DNA from 2 places in the Priestia sp. D3YE.R1 genome. Region 1 is predicted to be linked to the other one. Evidence: predicted binding sites of a transcription regulator. Region 1 holds the regulator's gene; the other holds the start of a gene.

Region 1 (7,694 bases):
TTACCCACTCGCCAGTTGCAGCGTTGAATCCAGTTCCAACTGCTTCGCCTTTTAGACGTTCAACGATTACTGATCCTTCTAAACCAGCATTGTGAGCGATTTGACGTACAGGCTCTTCAATCGCACGTAATACGATGTTGATACCTGTAGCAGTGTCACCGTCAGCTTCGATGCTTGCTACTTTATTATAGATATTTACTAATGCAGTACCACCACCAGCTACGATACCTTCTTCAACCGCAGCACGCGTAGAGTTTAATGCATCTTCAATACGTAATTTACGTTCTTTTAACTCAGTTTCAGTTGCCGCACCAACTTTAATTACAGCCACGCCACCAGCAAGTTTTGCTAAGCGCTCTTGTAATTTTTCACGGTCAAACTCTGAAGTTGTTTCTTCAAGCTGAGCTTTGATTTGGTTTACGCGTGCTAGGATATCTTCTGCGTTTCCTGCACCGTTTACAACTGTTGTATTTTCTTTTGTTACAACAATTTTAGAAGCGCGACCTAATTGATCGATGCCTGCAGTTTTCAAGTCAAGACCAAGCTCTTCAGTAATTACTTCTCCACCTGTTAGAATAGCAACGTCTTGTAGCATTGCTTTACGACGATCACCAAAACCAGGAGCTTTAACAGCTACAGCTGTAAATGTACCGCGAAGTTTGTTCACAACTAATGTTGCTAAAGCTTCACCTTCTACATCTTCAGCGATGATTAATAGAGGCTTGCCTTGTTGAACAACTTGCTCTAATACCGGTAAGATTTCTTGAATGTTACCGATTTTTTTGTCTGTGATTAAGATGTATGGATCATCTAATACAGCTTCCATTTTATCTGAATCAGTTACCATGTAAGGAGATGCATATCCACGGTCAAACTGCATACCTTCTACCACTTCTAATTCAGTTGTGAAACCTTTTGATTCTTCAAGTGTGATAACGCCGTCGTTACCAACGCGTTCCATTGCTTCAGCGATTAGTTGACCTACTTCTTCGTCAGCTGCTGAGATAGCCGCTACTTGAGCAATTGAATCTTTACCTTGAATTGGTTTAGAGATTGCTTTTAGTTCTTCAACCGCTACAGCTACTGCTTTTTCCATACCTTTACGGATACCCATTGGGTTAGCACCAGCCGTTACGTTTTTAAGACCTTCTCTGATCATTGCTTGCGCTAAAACTGTGGCAGTAGTTGTACCGTCACCAGCAACGTCGTTTGTTTTGCTAGCAACTTCAGCTACTAATTTAGCACCCATGTTTTCAAATGCGTCTTCTAATTCGATTTCTTTTGCAATTGTTACACCGTCATTTGTAATAAGCGGTGAACCGAATTTCTTTTCTAATACAACGTTACGACCTTTTGGTCCAAGCGTTACTTTTACAGCATTTGCTAATGTATCTACACCACGTAGCATTGCGCGACGCGCTTCTTCGCTAAATTTAATGTCTTTTGCCATGTTCTTTGACCTCCTCAAGATGTTCTTAATAATCTATTTTTTACGTATGATAAGTCTGTGGTTAAAATTAGCCGATTACAGCTAAAATATCGCTTTCGCGTAAAATTAAGTATTCAGTACCTTCGTATTTCACTTCAGTACCCGCATATTTTGAGAAGATGATACGATCGCCCGCAGCTACTTCTAAAGCTACACGCTCACCGCTTTCTAATACTCGGCCTGTACCAACAGCAACAATTTTACCCTCTTGTGGTTTTTCTTTTGCACTGTCCGGTAACACGATACCGCTTGCTGTTTTTTCCTCAGATTTTACAAGTTCAATCACTACGCGATCACCTAATGGCTTTAACAAGTGAAACAACCTCCTCAAATAATATGTTTGCATTTTTATTAGCACTCAACCTCAACGAGTGCTAACACAATTATTATATTAAAACAAAGTGGGTTTTTTTTGCAAGTATTAAACAAAAAAAATTTAAAATTTACGACAACTACATATAATAGTCTTAGATTTCGACGATTTTGAGAAATAAAGCATTCTTTTCTCTGTTCAATAATATGTATGTTACAATACGAGCAAGAAGAAATTACTAACTTTACAGTACTTCTTCGACATATATACATAAAAACCTTTTAAAGGAGTATAGAAGATTGGAAAAACGTTATTGGTATGTTATCCTCACCTACATCCTTATGCAGTTTTCAGGAGTTGTTGGTATACCGCTGTTAAAATTAACAGGAATGTTTGATGACTATCCAGTTCGAACAGCGAATGTCATGCTTTTGACTTATTGGACTATCATTAGCTTTATCCTTGGTTTACTTATTGTCTTACTGCTGCTGCGCCGTGACATGTCCATGCGTATAGAACATGCTGGAAAAACGATTGCTGTTGTCTGGTCAGTCCTTGGGGTGTTTCTCGCTATGGCTGGTCAAGCTGTAGCAGGTATGATTGAGCACGCTCTTGGCATTACCCAAGTATCTGAAAACACACAAAATATTGTTAATCTTGTTAAAGCAACGCCGTTCCTTATTGTCGTTACGTCTGTTATTGGACCAATACTAGAAGAGATTATTTTCCGAAAGATTATTTTTGGTTCTCTTCACAAACGATACAATTTCTTTATCTCTGCATTTATTAGTTCCCTTATTTTCGCTGCGGTACACTGGGATTTTAAACATTTACTTGTGTATACAGCCATGGGATTTGTATTTGCATTCCTTTATGCAAGGACGAGACTAATTGTTGTACCTATTATTGCTCATGTTTTGATGAATACAATCGTTATTTTATCTCAAACTATTTTTGCAGATAAAATTATAGAAATGCAAAAACAAGCAGAACAAATGCAGTTCATTTTTGGAGGCATGTTTTTATGAAGAATATCCCTTTAACACGAGGGTTTATTTATATTATTATGGGGATTTTATTCACCTACTTGGCAATTCAAAATGCCCAGGAAACCGTCTGGAATTTCCCCACAATCTTATTTGCACTCGTAGCCGCATTCGATTTCAGGTTTGCGGTTCGCATCTTTATCTTGCACTACAAAATTAAAAAATTGCAGCAGCAATATAAAAATCAAGATGATTCATCCAAATAAAAAAACCACTGTTTCAGTGGTTTTTTTTACATACTAACATCTTCTCTTTCTTGCTCTGCCCTTGCCTTTAACACTTTGCGATACGAAATGCGGGAAATAATGATGCTGATTTCATACAAAATTAAAAGCGGCACTGTCACCATCATGTGCGAGAGCAATTCCGGTGGTGTAATAAGTGCGGCAATAACTAGCAGTACGAAATAGGCATATTTTCGAATTTGAGATAAAAACATAGGCGTTATAATTCCTAAACGCGTCAAAAACATAACGACGACAGGAAGCTGAAACAACAAGCCAAAAGGCAGTGTGAGCTGCATTAAAAAAGAAAAGTATTCATTAATGCCAATCACTTGGTTTACATTCAGCTCATCCGAAACGCGCGTCATAAAATCAACGACAAATGGAAACAACACAAAATAAGAAAAAGAGACACCGCCGATAAAGAGAAAAATGGAAACAGGAATATATCCAAGCGTTACCTTACGCTCTTTTTCATATAAACCAGGACTAATAAATGCCCAGAGTTGATACAGTGCAACAGGAGCTGCAAGTACGCAGCCGATAATAACAGCAAATTGCATATAAATCTTAACTGGATCTGTTAACCGAAATGCATTCATCGTTAAATTCTTTGCCTCATCAGCATGCTGTAAATAGACAATAACCTTATCCGCTATAAAAAAGCCGCCAATTGTGGCAATCACAAAGAAAAATAAAACAATTAAAATGCGTTTTCGCAGCTCTCCTATATGATCATATATTGACATTTCTTGTTCGGTCATACTATGATCACCCTTTTACTCTTTGTCATCTACTTGACGCTGTTTATCTTTTTCACGATCTTCTGATGCACCGCTAGCGGCATGCTTAAACTCTCTAAGCGTTTGGCCCACTGATCTTCCTAGCTCCGGTAACCGTTTCGGTCCAAAAATAAGCAGTGCTACAATCGCAATAATAATCCAACTGCCTGCTCCAATCCCCATATTCCCACTCTCCTTATTAATTTAGACTTAAGGAAATCGTAACACAGTCCGCCTTATTCAACAGGATAATTTTTCAAAAAGTAGACAAGCGACTGTAATTCTACAGCAAGATCAATATGATGGAGTCGAATCTCATCCGGTACGTTTAAGCGTGCAGGAGTAAAGTTTAAAATCCCTTTAATTCCGCAACTCACTAAACGATCGGTAATTTGCTGAGCAACAGTGGCTGGAACGGTTAAAATCGCTACTGAGATGTCATCACTCATATAATCTTCCAATTGGTCAAGGTGATAGACTGGCACGTCGCCTACTTTCGTACCGACTTTATCTTCTATCACATCAAAAGCGCACTCAATTTTAGTGTTATTATTTTTAATAAAATTATAATTTAAAAAGGCCGTTCCTAGATTCCCTACGCCAATCAGTGCTACTTTCGTTACTTCATCTTGGTCTAACGTTTTACGGAAAAATGTAAGTAAATAATTCACATTGTAGCCGTATCCCTTTTTTCCTAATGCACCAAAGTAAGAAAAGTCCCGACGAATAGTAGCAGAATCCACTTTCACTGCCTCACTTAACTCTGCTGACGACACACGCTGTTTACCAGAAGCATGCAAATTTTTCAAAAAACGATAATAAAGCGGCAATCGTTTAGCCGTTGCTTGTGGTATTTTTAATTGTTCAGTGTTCACGTTGTACCCCCTCAGTTCATGTATGTCATTACTAACATTTTCAAGTCATATTGCATTACCTTTCACAAAGCATCAACCGCTTTGAGGTAGCGCTTCCAATTCTCTCTCTTTTCTCTTGTTTTATATATACTCCGCTTCAAACCTCGACGGCTTTTGTCTATCCAGCACTACTTAAAGTCGATAGCTAGAACGAAGCAATTAGCCCTTCAAAGGATCGGTTTGGTAGTCATGACGGGTTTTTTACATCCATCATATATAAGTTCAGAGATGCACTTATCTCTTATTTTAACATAGTATCCTGTATAAAATGTGCAGGTAAAATCATTTTATTTCATGAATCAAAACATTCGCTTCATCATTTGTCCTTGTCCCTCTACAAATTACAAACGCTTGTAGGAAGAACTTGTAGTTAAAAATGTGTTAAAATACACTATGGATATACTACTAGAGGTGAAAAAATGATTATTCTACAATTGAACGGTATTACAAAATACTATGGGGCAGAACCCATTTTATCGAATATAAAGTTAGAAGTACAATCAAAAGACCGCATTGCCTTAGTGGGACGAAACGGTGCTGGTAAATCAACTTTATTAAAAATTATTGCTGAGCAGCTTTCCTATGACAGCGGAGAAATTATTAAACCTAAGGGTGTTTCCATTGATTATATGGGACAAGATACAGTTCTTGAGTCAACACTCTCCATATGGGAAGAAATGATGACTGTCTTTGCTCCATTAAAGAAGATGGAAAAAGAATTACGTACGCTTGAAACGAAGATGGGTGATCCAGACATTTTTAATGATTCAGTTCAATACGAAAAACTAACCAAAGAGTACGATCAGCTTCAAGTAACGTTTAAAGATTTAGGCGGCTATCAATATGAAGCGGATACACGATCTATTCTTCACGGTTTCCGTTTTTCAAACTTTGACTACAGCACCCCTATTTCCTCCTTGAGCGGTGGACAAAAAACGCGCCTGGCTCTTGCAAAACTGCTTTTAACAAAGCCTGATTTGCTTATTCTGGATGAGCCTACCAACCACTTAGATATTGAAACTTTAGCATGGCTGGAACAGTTTCTGCAAGGGTATGAAGGAGCTATTTTAATCGTTTCACATGATCGTTACTTCCTTGATAAAGTCGTAAACCAAGTGTATGAAGTCACACAAAAAACAACGGTGAAGTACACGGGCAACTACTCTAAATACCTTGTACAAAAAGCAGAGCGATATGAAAAAGAAATGCGTCAGTACGAAAAACAGCAGGATGAAGTCGCAAAATTGAATGACTTTATTCAGCGAAACATCGCCCGCGCATCGACTACAAAACGTGCGCAAAGCAGACGTAAACAGCTCGATCGAATGGAGTTAATAAATCGACCTAACGAAGGTGAAAAATCAGCTAGTTTTTCTTTTGAAATTGAGCGTCAAAGCGGAAATGAAGTCTTAAATCTCGAAGATGTGTCTATTGGATATGATGAAAACAACTATGTCGTCCAGCAGGCAAACCTTCGCATTAAAAAAGGTGAAAGCCTCGCGTTGGTTGGCCCTAATGGCGTTGGGAAATCAACTTTATTAAAAGGTATTGTGGATAAACTCAGCTTCAAGACTGGAACTATTTCTTTTGGCTCAAATGTAATGGTTGGTTATTACGACCAAGAGCAAGCCAATTTAACGTCTAATAAAACCGTTTTAAATGAGCTTTGGGATGACTACCCATCCAAACCTGAAAAAGAAATCCGTACAGCGCTTGGAAACTTTCTGTTTTCAGGTGATGATGTACTGAAAATCGTTTCGACGCTTAGCGGTGGTGAAAAAGCACGTTTGGCTCTTGCGAAACTTATGCTTCAAAAAGCTAACTTCTTAATTTTGGATGAACCTACTAACCACCTTGATTTAGATAGCAAACAAGTACTAGAGAATGCGTTAATTGATTACCCGGGGACTCTATTATTTGTTTCACATGACCGTTATTTTATTAATCGTATTGCCAACAAAATAGCAGAGCTATCTCCTGAAGGGGTAGAAGAATTTCTTGGAGATTATGACTATTATGTAGAAAAGAAAGCAGAAATAGAGGAAATCAAAGAATTAGAAAATATAAAAGCAAACGAAGAACGTACGGTAAAAGTAGATAAACAGTCCTATAAACAAGATAAAGAACAAAAGAAATTGATGAGGCAGCGAACGCGCCGCATTGAAGAAATTGAAATTGAAATAAACAAATTAGAAGCCGCACAAGCGGAGAATGAAGAACTTCTTTGTGACCCTGAAATTTATCAAAATCACGAAGAAGTATCAAGATTAAACGGTGAAAATGAAAAAATTTCTTCTCAGTTATCCACATTAATGGAAGAGTGGGAAGAATTACAGCTGCTTCTAGAAGAATAGCCTATATTTTTTCGTATCTCTTCGTACTATTCACCTGTTCATACGCTTAAGAGCAAGCTTTATCCACTCTGTGAATAAATAGTGGATATCTGTCTGATTTTCATAATTAAAACTTGTTAATAACAGGTCCGTGTACTAAGTGCACGGACTTTTCCACATAATTATCCACAGTCAATTCTAAATTTATTGAATATTGTTGATAAATCATTTTTATCCACAAAAAAAACGAATGAGAAATAAATCTCATCCGCCTTTTACTCTTCCAAGTCCAAACCGGGGTTTGCATTTAATGACATGTCTGAACGTTTTCCTTGAGCAAATCTTACGCTTGCTGCTGCTCCAATCATTGCGGCATTATCCGTACATAGAGATAGCGGCGGGATAATAAGCTCAATATTTGACATGGATTCAAATGCCTCTTCTAGCGCTGCTCTAAGCCCTTTATTAGCAGCAACTCCTCCTGCCAATAAAACTTGCTTAACGTTATATTCCTTCGCAGCTTTAACTGTTTTAGTTACTAACACATCAATGACACTCGCTTGAAAGCTAGCAGCAAGTGTTTGTGGAAGAAT
Region 2 (7,694 bases), on a different contig from region 1:
TATTGATTACGATCATCCTGAAGTTCGAGAAGAAATGATCAAATGGGGAAAATGGTTAGCAGACACTCTGCAGTGCGACGGTTATCGATTAGACGCCATTAAACATATTAACCACGATTTTATTAAAGAGTTTGCCCACGAATTGTCCTCTTCTCAAGAAAAGCCCTTTTATTTTGTGGGAGAGTTTTGGAATCCAGAGTTAACAGCCTGTCAGGAATTCCTAGACGTGATTGATTATCAAATCGATTTGTTTGACGTATCGCTGCACTATAAACTGCATGAAGCCTCTCAGCAGGGAAGAGATTTTGATTTAACCACGATTTTTGATGATACATTGGTTAAGACTCATCCGTTGAATGTTGTCACATTTGTAGATAACCATGACTCTCAGCCAAATGAATCTTTAGAATCTTGGGTAGAAGATTGGTTCAAACAAAGTGCTTACGCTCTAATTTTACTTCGTGAAGACGGCTATCCTTGTGTGTTTTACGGAGACTATTTTGGGATAGGCGGAGAGCACCCAATTGAGGGAAAAGAAAAAGATATTTCCGCTCTCTTGCATGTGCGGTATGACAAAGCATACGGCCAGCAAGACGATTATTTTGATCACCCGAATACCATTGGATGGGTAAGGCATGGTGTAGAGGAATTTGAGAAGTCTGGATGCGCTGTGGTGATGTCAAACGGCGAAGATGGCGAAAAGAGAATGTTCGTCGGCGAACACCGAAGTGGACAAACGTGGATCGACTTCACAAATAACCGAGAAGACCAAGTTGTGATTGAAGAAGACGGCTACGGACACTTTCCTGTAAATGGCGGCTCTGTATCCGTTTGGGCTGAAGCATAAAAAAACAGTGGCCTGCGCCACTGTTTTTTACCATAGACCTATCAGTTTCCACCACAAGCCGCCAATTCCAATCCAAATGATAATATGAATAATTGAAATTAAAAAGCCGAGCGACCACCATTTTTGCTGCGTTACATATCCACTACCGAAGAACACCGGTGCCGGTCCACTGCCGTAGTGAGTTAAACAGCCAAATAAATTGCTAAAGAACGCTAAAATTAATGCTGACAGTAACGGAGGCGCACCAGCGGCCACGATGACAGATAAAAATGCTGCGTACATAGCGCTGACGTGAGCCGTATTACTGGCAAAAAAGTAGTGAGAATAAAAATACGCAATAGCTAGTACAATTAACGCCGTCATCCAAGACATATGACTAACAGTGCCTTTCATCAGATCACTGAACCAAGGAATCATGCCTAGATCATTTAAGAAAGTTGCCATCATAACCAAAACAGCAAACCAGACTAATGTATCCCATGCTCCCTGTTCTTTTTTGATGTCCGACCAGCTTAATACTTGTGTTAAAAGCAGCGTACATAGACCAATAAAAGCAGTTGTTGTTGCATTAATATTTAAATTAGCTCCAAAAATCCAAAGCACAAGAAGAAGTAAAAATACGCCAATCATGTACCATTCTTCCTTCTTTAGTGGCCCCATTTCATTTAATTTTTTCACTGCAATTTCAGATGCTTCCGGTGTTTCTTTTAATTCTGGGGGATACAGCTTATAAATAACAAGCGGAATCACAATTAAACTAATAATTCCAGGTACAATTGCAGCCGCTGCCCAGCCAACCCATGAAATAGTCTTGCCTGTAATTTGTTCCGTCATTTTAACAGCAAGAGGATTGGCCGCCATTGCGGTTACGAACATAGCGGATGTAATCATATCTCCTTGAAACGATACTTTTGTTAAGAAAGCACCGACTCTGCGCTCCGTACCGTCTCCAGTTCTCGATCCGTATGTTTCAGATAAAGAACGAATGATTGGAAGAATAATTCCTCCAGCTCGTGCTGTATTAGACGGCATTGCAGGTGATAAAAGTAAATCACTTACGATAAGAGAATACGATAGTCCCAACGTCTTTTTACCGAACAAACGAACAAAGATATAGGCAACCCTTGTTCCTAGACCAGTCTTAATAAAGCCTCTAGAAATAAAGAATGCAATAACAATTAACCAAATCGTCGTATTTTGAAAACCGCTGAGCGATTGTTCAAGTGTTAATGTATTAGTTAATACAATAATGGTTAAAGATAAAATAGCTACACTGCCTAATGGCAATGGTTTAATGATAAGCCCTACGATAGTAGCCACAAAAATAGCGAATAAGTGCCAAGCCTTTACATCAAGTCCGGACGGAGGTGTAATAAACCATAAAATAAGTCCGATTGCCAGACAAATTAATAAAGGAATAAATTTCACTTCGCCGGCAGGCTTTTTTGTTATTTCAGCCATAATCTTTCTCCTTTCATGTTTTTAAATAATAGTAGTAGTATGCTCTTTCCACTTCGTACCCAATCTTATCCCATTCAAAATAAAACAATTGTAAAAATACGTTTCTTAAGGATGATATTGTAAAATTGTGAAGTGTTGAGCATAATTCCTTTATTATTTTATCATACATATTGACAATATTTATCTTTCACCTTCATTTTATTCCCTTCAAAATAGCTTGTAAGCGTTATTTCATCACAATAAATAAGCTGCATGAGTTCATCATGCAGCCTTGCATTTAGCGATTTACTTTTTGAATAAACACGACTTTGAGATAATCACCTGACTTAAATTCTTTTATTGTTTTAAAATCAGCTGGAAGAGAGAACTGCTCCATCATTTTGTAGCGTTCCCCTTTTTCATCAAAAGCTTTTTCAATAAACGAATGAAATTTTTTCATATCAAAATTACTTGCATTCGTAGATGCTACAATGACACCATTTGGCTTTGTAAGAGCAATGGCTTCTTTTAATAAATCTTTGTAGTCTTTTGCCGCACTAAACGTATGCTTTTTCGATTTAGCAAAGCTCGGCGGATCTAGCACCACAAGATCAAACGTCATGTTCTTCTTAACCGCATATTTAAAATACTTAAAAACATCTTCTACAATAATGTCCTGTGCCTCATGATCAATTCCATTTACACTAAATTGCTCAATTGTTTTTGCCAAGCTGCGATTGGCTAAGTCGACACTTGTTGTTTTCGCAGCTCCTCCAAGAGCGGCCGCCACTGAAAATGCGCCTGTATATGAGAACATATTTAAGACGGTCTTTCCCTTTGCATATTTATCTCGAATCGTTTTACGGACGTCTCGCTGATCTAAAAAGACCCCAACCATCGCTCCGTCATTTAAATAAACGGCAAAACGAATACCATTTTCTTTTACAATTAAAGGGAATTCACCTTTATTTCCTGTGACAAAATCATCTTCTTCAATATACTGCCCTTTTACGTTGAAACGTTTTTTCTGGTATAGCCCTTTAAAGTTAGGCGCAGACTTTAAAGCTTCAATAACGGATTCTTTAAATTGATAAATTCCTTCACTATACCAACTCGTGACGTAATATCCGTCATAATAATCAATGATTAAGCCGCCAATTCCGTCGCCTTCACTATTAAATACACGAAAAGCAGTTGTATCTTCAGACGCATAAAAATCGTGACGAGAGGCAATCGCTTGCTGAATTTTCCGTGCAAAAAACGCCGCGTCAATTTGTTCACTTTTCTTCTTCGTCAGAATCCAGCCGTAGCCTTTGTTTTGCTTTCCATAATAGCCTTTGGCTAAAAATTGATTCTTCGGAGTGACTAAGTTAATAATAACGCCTTCTTCTTGCAGTTTATGACCATCAACAAGCGCATCTTTTTCAATGAGTGGATAACCTTTGTTCACTTTTTTAATAAAAGCTTCTTTGGCTATAACTTGTACTTCTTTTCTCATGTATACACCCTATCTATTTAATTTAGTTCATTCTAGTTTTATCCATTTTATAAGAATAATCTACATTTATCTTAACATAGATAACCGTTGATGTTTCCAGTTACAAAATAGAAAAGCAGAGGGTGCTTTGAAGCATCCTCTGCTTGATATGAATGAAAAATGAAATGTATATTTTAAGATAAAAAGTTATGAACACTCTTGTCCCGTATAAGCATCGAACTTAAGCGTCTGCTGCTTGCTTCCGCTCACTATCTTTACTACGTATACAGTTATTGACTTTTCCGTTGTAAGCTCAATATGCTCTACTTTTCCTTTTTGATGTTTTAAAGCAAGAACTTTTACAGCGTTCTCCGTTAACGGCTGAAGCTTATCTTGTTTTACATATGTGATTTTACCCGAAACCGCATCGATTCTGACTGTGTATTCCGTATTGCCTTTGATTACTTTCACTGTGAAAATTGCTGTGTTTTGATCATATTCTACCATTTTCACCTTACCTGCATATGTAGCCAATGCAAGATCTTTTGCATCTTGTCTCGTTAATAGCTTTACTTCTTGCTGAGAAGTATTAACTACTGTTCCAGTGAAAGCATCTAACGTTACGGTATATTGAGTGCCATCTTTAAGAATCACTGCGATATACTGACTAGTGGCTTCTTTAAACTCTAGACTATATACGTAACCACTATACTGTTTGACAGCTGCTTCTTTTATTTTTTGCTCTGGCATTAGCTGCAGCTCTTTTTTATTTTCATGAATGACTTTCCCCGTTAGACCATCCACGGTTAGCGTATATTCTACTTTGCCATCTACTACAATAACATTATATTCAAGCATTTCTTTGTTAAATATAATAGATTGAATGGCTCCTTTATAGTTCTTAGAAACAGATTCTTTCACTTGATTTTGTGTCCATAGCTTCACTTCTTGCTTCTTTACTACTTTTCCAGTGCTCGCACTTACTTCTACGATTCTTTGCTCCAGGTTATTCGTTACAATGGTAATTACATACACACTTGATTCCTGCTTAAATTCCGTAGATGTGACCGTCCCGTCGCAATCTTGCAAAGCAATACCTTTCGCCTGAGCTTGCGAGATACTCACATGTTCAGTTGTCTCTGCTTTCGCTGTCTTCATTTCTGCAGCGTGACTCGTTGTAATAGAGCTAAATGCAATTGCAGTTCCTAAAGCAGATGTAGACAATACTTTTGCCCATTTAATCATCTTTAAATTTCCTCCTCTTTCACCATTAGACTTTCCGTCCAATTTATGGTGTTTTATCTAGTACGCCGTTCATTATGCAAAAGATTTCTGAGAATAAGACGAATAGAAGCTTAAAGTTAGCTGAAGATATAAGAATAGCTACTATTTTTCAGCTTGCTTTCAGCTATTATTCAGTGCTGTTTCAGATAAAAAAGCATAATAGAAAGTAGAGGAGCAAAGGAGTTTTCACCATGATGGATCAACTAAAAGGAATTAAAGTCTTGCTTATAGATGACGAACCAACTATTTTACAGTTTTTATCTTTAGGTTTAACGAATGAAGGATTTGATATCAAAGCTGCCCAAGACGGAATTGAAGGAATTAATATAGCCAAAGAATTCAAGCCTCATATCGCTATTGTAGATGTTATGCTTCCGGGAATGGATGGATTTGAAGTATGCCGCTTGTTGAAGAAAATGGGGAATATCGCTGTCATCATGCTAACAGCAAAAGATCAAGTAGACGATCGAGTAAAGGGGCTGACCATCGGAGCAGATGATTATATGGTTAAACCTTTCAGTTTTGAAGAACTTCTTGCGCGCATTCAAGCTAGAATCCGCAATCAATTTCCAAACTTATTAGACGAAGTATCAATCGGTCCATTTAAAATTGATGACCGCCGCAAAGAAATTAAATACCTTAATCACATACTTGATTTATCCCCTACTGAATATGCACTCTTAAAATTCTTGGTTATTAATCACGGTCTCGTACTAAGTAAATCCACCATTTTAGATCGAGTGTGGGGGTATGATTTTGGAGGAGAAGAAAACATTGTAGAAGTATACATTCGATCACTGAGAGAAAAATTACAGGACCATAGCCGAACCGTTATTCGAACGCTTCGCGGTGTAGGGTATCGGATTGATATTTCATGAAGTACAAACGGTTCTTTCCACTGAACTCTCTTCGCCTTCAGCTCTTATTCAGAAGTTTGCTTGTTATTTTGAGTTTACTGATACTGATAGGCTTGTTTCAATACGTGTTCATGAAGCAATTTATCTACACAAACAAAATTAGAAGCATCGAGGATCAAATTCACTTGATTCCTGATGATGTCTGGAAGCATGATATTGAAACAAGCCAGAATGTAAAAAAATCAAGACCAATGGTTTATTTCCCGGGTGTTAATATTACCTTTATTAATCAAAAGATTACCTTTCTAAGGTTGGCTAAGGATCCACATCACTCATACTTTCCTAGGCTTTCCGCATCTACATACAAACAAGTAATGAAAAACATCAACCAGCCGGAAAACACGATGAGCATCGTCAAAAAAATCGATGGTCATCAAGAGCAAGTTATTGTTTTAAAACCTATTGTCTTTGATGGGGAAATACAGGGCGTTATCCAAATCAATACTCCAACAGAATCACTGAGAGATTTGTTAATCAGACAAATGATGATCTTTTTAATGCTTTCACTTACTGCAATGACCATTGCTTTTTTTGTTTTTTCTTCTGTTTTAAAACGGACGTTAATCCCTTTATTTACTACTACTAAAAAAGTGGAGCATATAAATGCCGGAAGCTTACATGACCGCTTACCCGTTAATCAAGGGCAAATTGAAATGGACCGTCTTTCTCTTTCTATTAACGAAATGCTTGAGCGTCTTGAAAAAGCATTTAAAGCTGAAACAGAGGCCAAAGAACAAATGCGACGTTTTGTTGCGGACGCTTCTCATGAACTGCGAACGCCGCTTACATCCATTCATGGCTTTTTAGAAGTTTTACTAAGAGGGGCTAGCAGTAACCCTGAACAGTTAAACGACGCATTAAAAAGTATGTATGGGGAGTCTAAAAGGCTGCGCAAACTGATTCAGGATCTTCTGCTTCTTGCTCAGCTTGATCAACTTCCCCTGTTTCAAAAAGAGTGCTGTTTTGTAGATGAATTAATTTTAGATATGAAACCTCAATTAATGCTATTGGCTGGGAACAGAAACGTTTTATTCGACTTCCCAAGCCGTTTACCATCAGAAATTAACAAAGATCAATTTAAACAAGTTATTTTAAACTTATTTTCCAATGCGGTACAGCATACGAACCCAAATACAGGAGTTATTCAAGTGATAGGGAAAACAAATGAGAAAGAACTTTCATTAACAATACTAGATAACGGTCATGGCATTCCTCAAGAGCACCTTCCTCATTTATTTGAACGATTTTACAAAGCTGATGCTTCACGCTCTCGAGCATATGGAGGAGCGGGCTTAGGCTTGGCCATCAGCGCATCTATTATAGAGCTGCACGGGGGAAAAATACGTGTAGAAAGCAAATTGAATGCAGGAACTGCTTTTCAAATCGTATTGCCCTTAACGTAAAAAAGACGATTGCCGTGAAGCAATCGTCTTTTTTATCAAATCAGCATACTTTTCCTGTTTGAGGGCTGATTTTTACAGTATGTTTTATATTGTCTGTTCCTTTGATCACAAACGTGTACGCTTGTTCACTGAATGAAACAGATTGAACCGTTCCTCTGTGCTGTTGAAGAGCAGCTTGTTTAGCTTGTTCTTGCGTAAACTTTACCGCTTCGACTTTGATTACTTTGCCTGTTTCAGCGTTTATTTTCACATGGTGATCTTTGTTATCTTTTCCGTGAATTAAAAATGTGTATACATCATTTGCGTATGAACTAGACTGAATCGTT

What was found. Region 1 encodes Rex, which represses fermentation and respiration genes when NADH is low (regulators of the CRP and FNR family bind a similar motif). Its sites were predicted from a motif close to TTGTGAAATATTTCACAA; they were not measured.
Region 2: ACOZIR_RS26015 (anion permease) is a predicted target of Rex. The motif match lies at 2,434-2,451, and genes of this name have one in related genera.

What each region holds. Positions count from the first base shown of each region.
Region 1 covers NZ_JBLTHW010000017.1:3,023-10,716, reverse strand. The annotation lists gene groL (chaperonin GroEL) at 1-1,450, opposite strand, end outside; gene groES (co-chaperone GroES) at 1,518-1,802, opposite strand; gene ACOZIR_RS28080 (CPBP family intramembrane glutamic endopeptidase) at 2,102-2,830, shown strand; gene ACOZIR_RS28075 (YdiK family protein) at 2,827-3,054, shown strand; gene tatC (twin-arginine translocase subunit TatC) at 3,081-3,836, opposite strand; gene tatA (twin-arginine translocase TatA/TatE family subunit) at 3,852-4,037, opposite strand; gene ACOZIR_RS28060 (redox-sensing transcriptional repressor Rex) at 4,091-4,729, opposite strand; gene ACOZIR_RS28055 (ABC-F family ATP-binding cassette domain-containing protein) at 5,188-7,122, shown strand; gene tsaD (tRNA (adenosine(37)-N6)-threonylcarbamoyltransferase complex transferase subunit TsaD) at 7,377-7,694, opposite strand, start outside.
Region 2 covers NZ_JBLTHW010000008.1:43,966-51,659, reverse strand. The annotation lists gene ACOZIR_RS26020 (alpha-amylase) at 1-847, shown strand, start outside; gene ACOZIR_RS26015 (anion permease) at 875-2,308, opposite strand; gene ACOZIR_RS26010 (class I SAM-dependent rRNA methyltransferase) at 2,586-3,785, opposite strand; gene ACOZIR_RS26005 (PepSY domain-containing protein) at 3,972-5,009, opposite strand; gene ACOZIR_RS26000 (response regulator transcription factor) at 5,243-5,926, shown strand; gene ACOZIR_RS25995 (HAMP domain-containing sensor histidine kinase) at 5,923-7,368, shown strand; gene ACOZIR_RS25990 (PepSY domain-containing protein) at 7,409-7,694, opposite strand, start outside.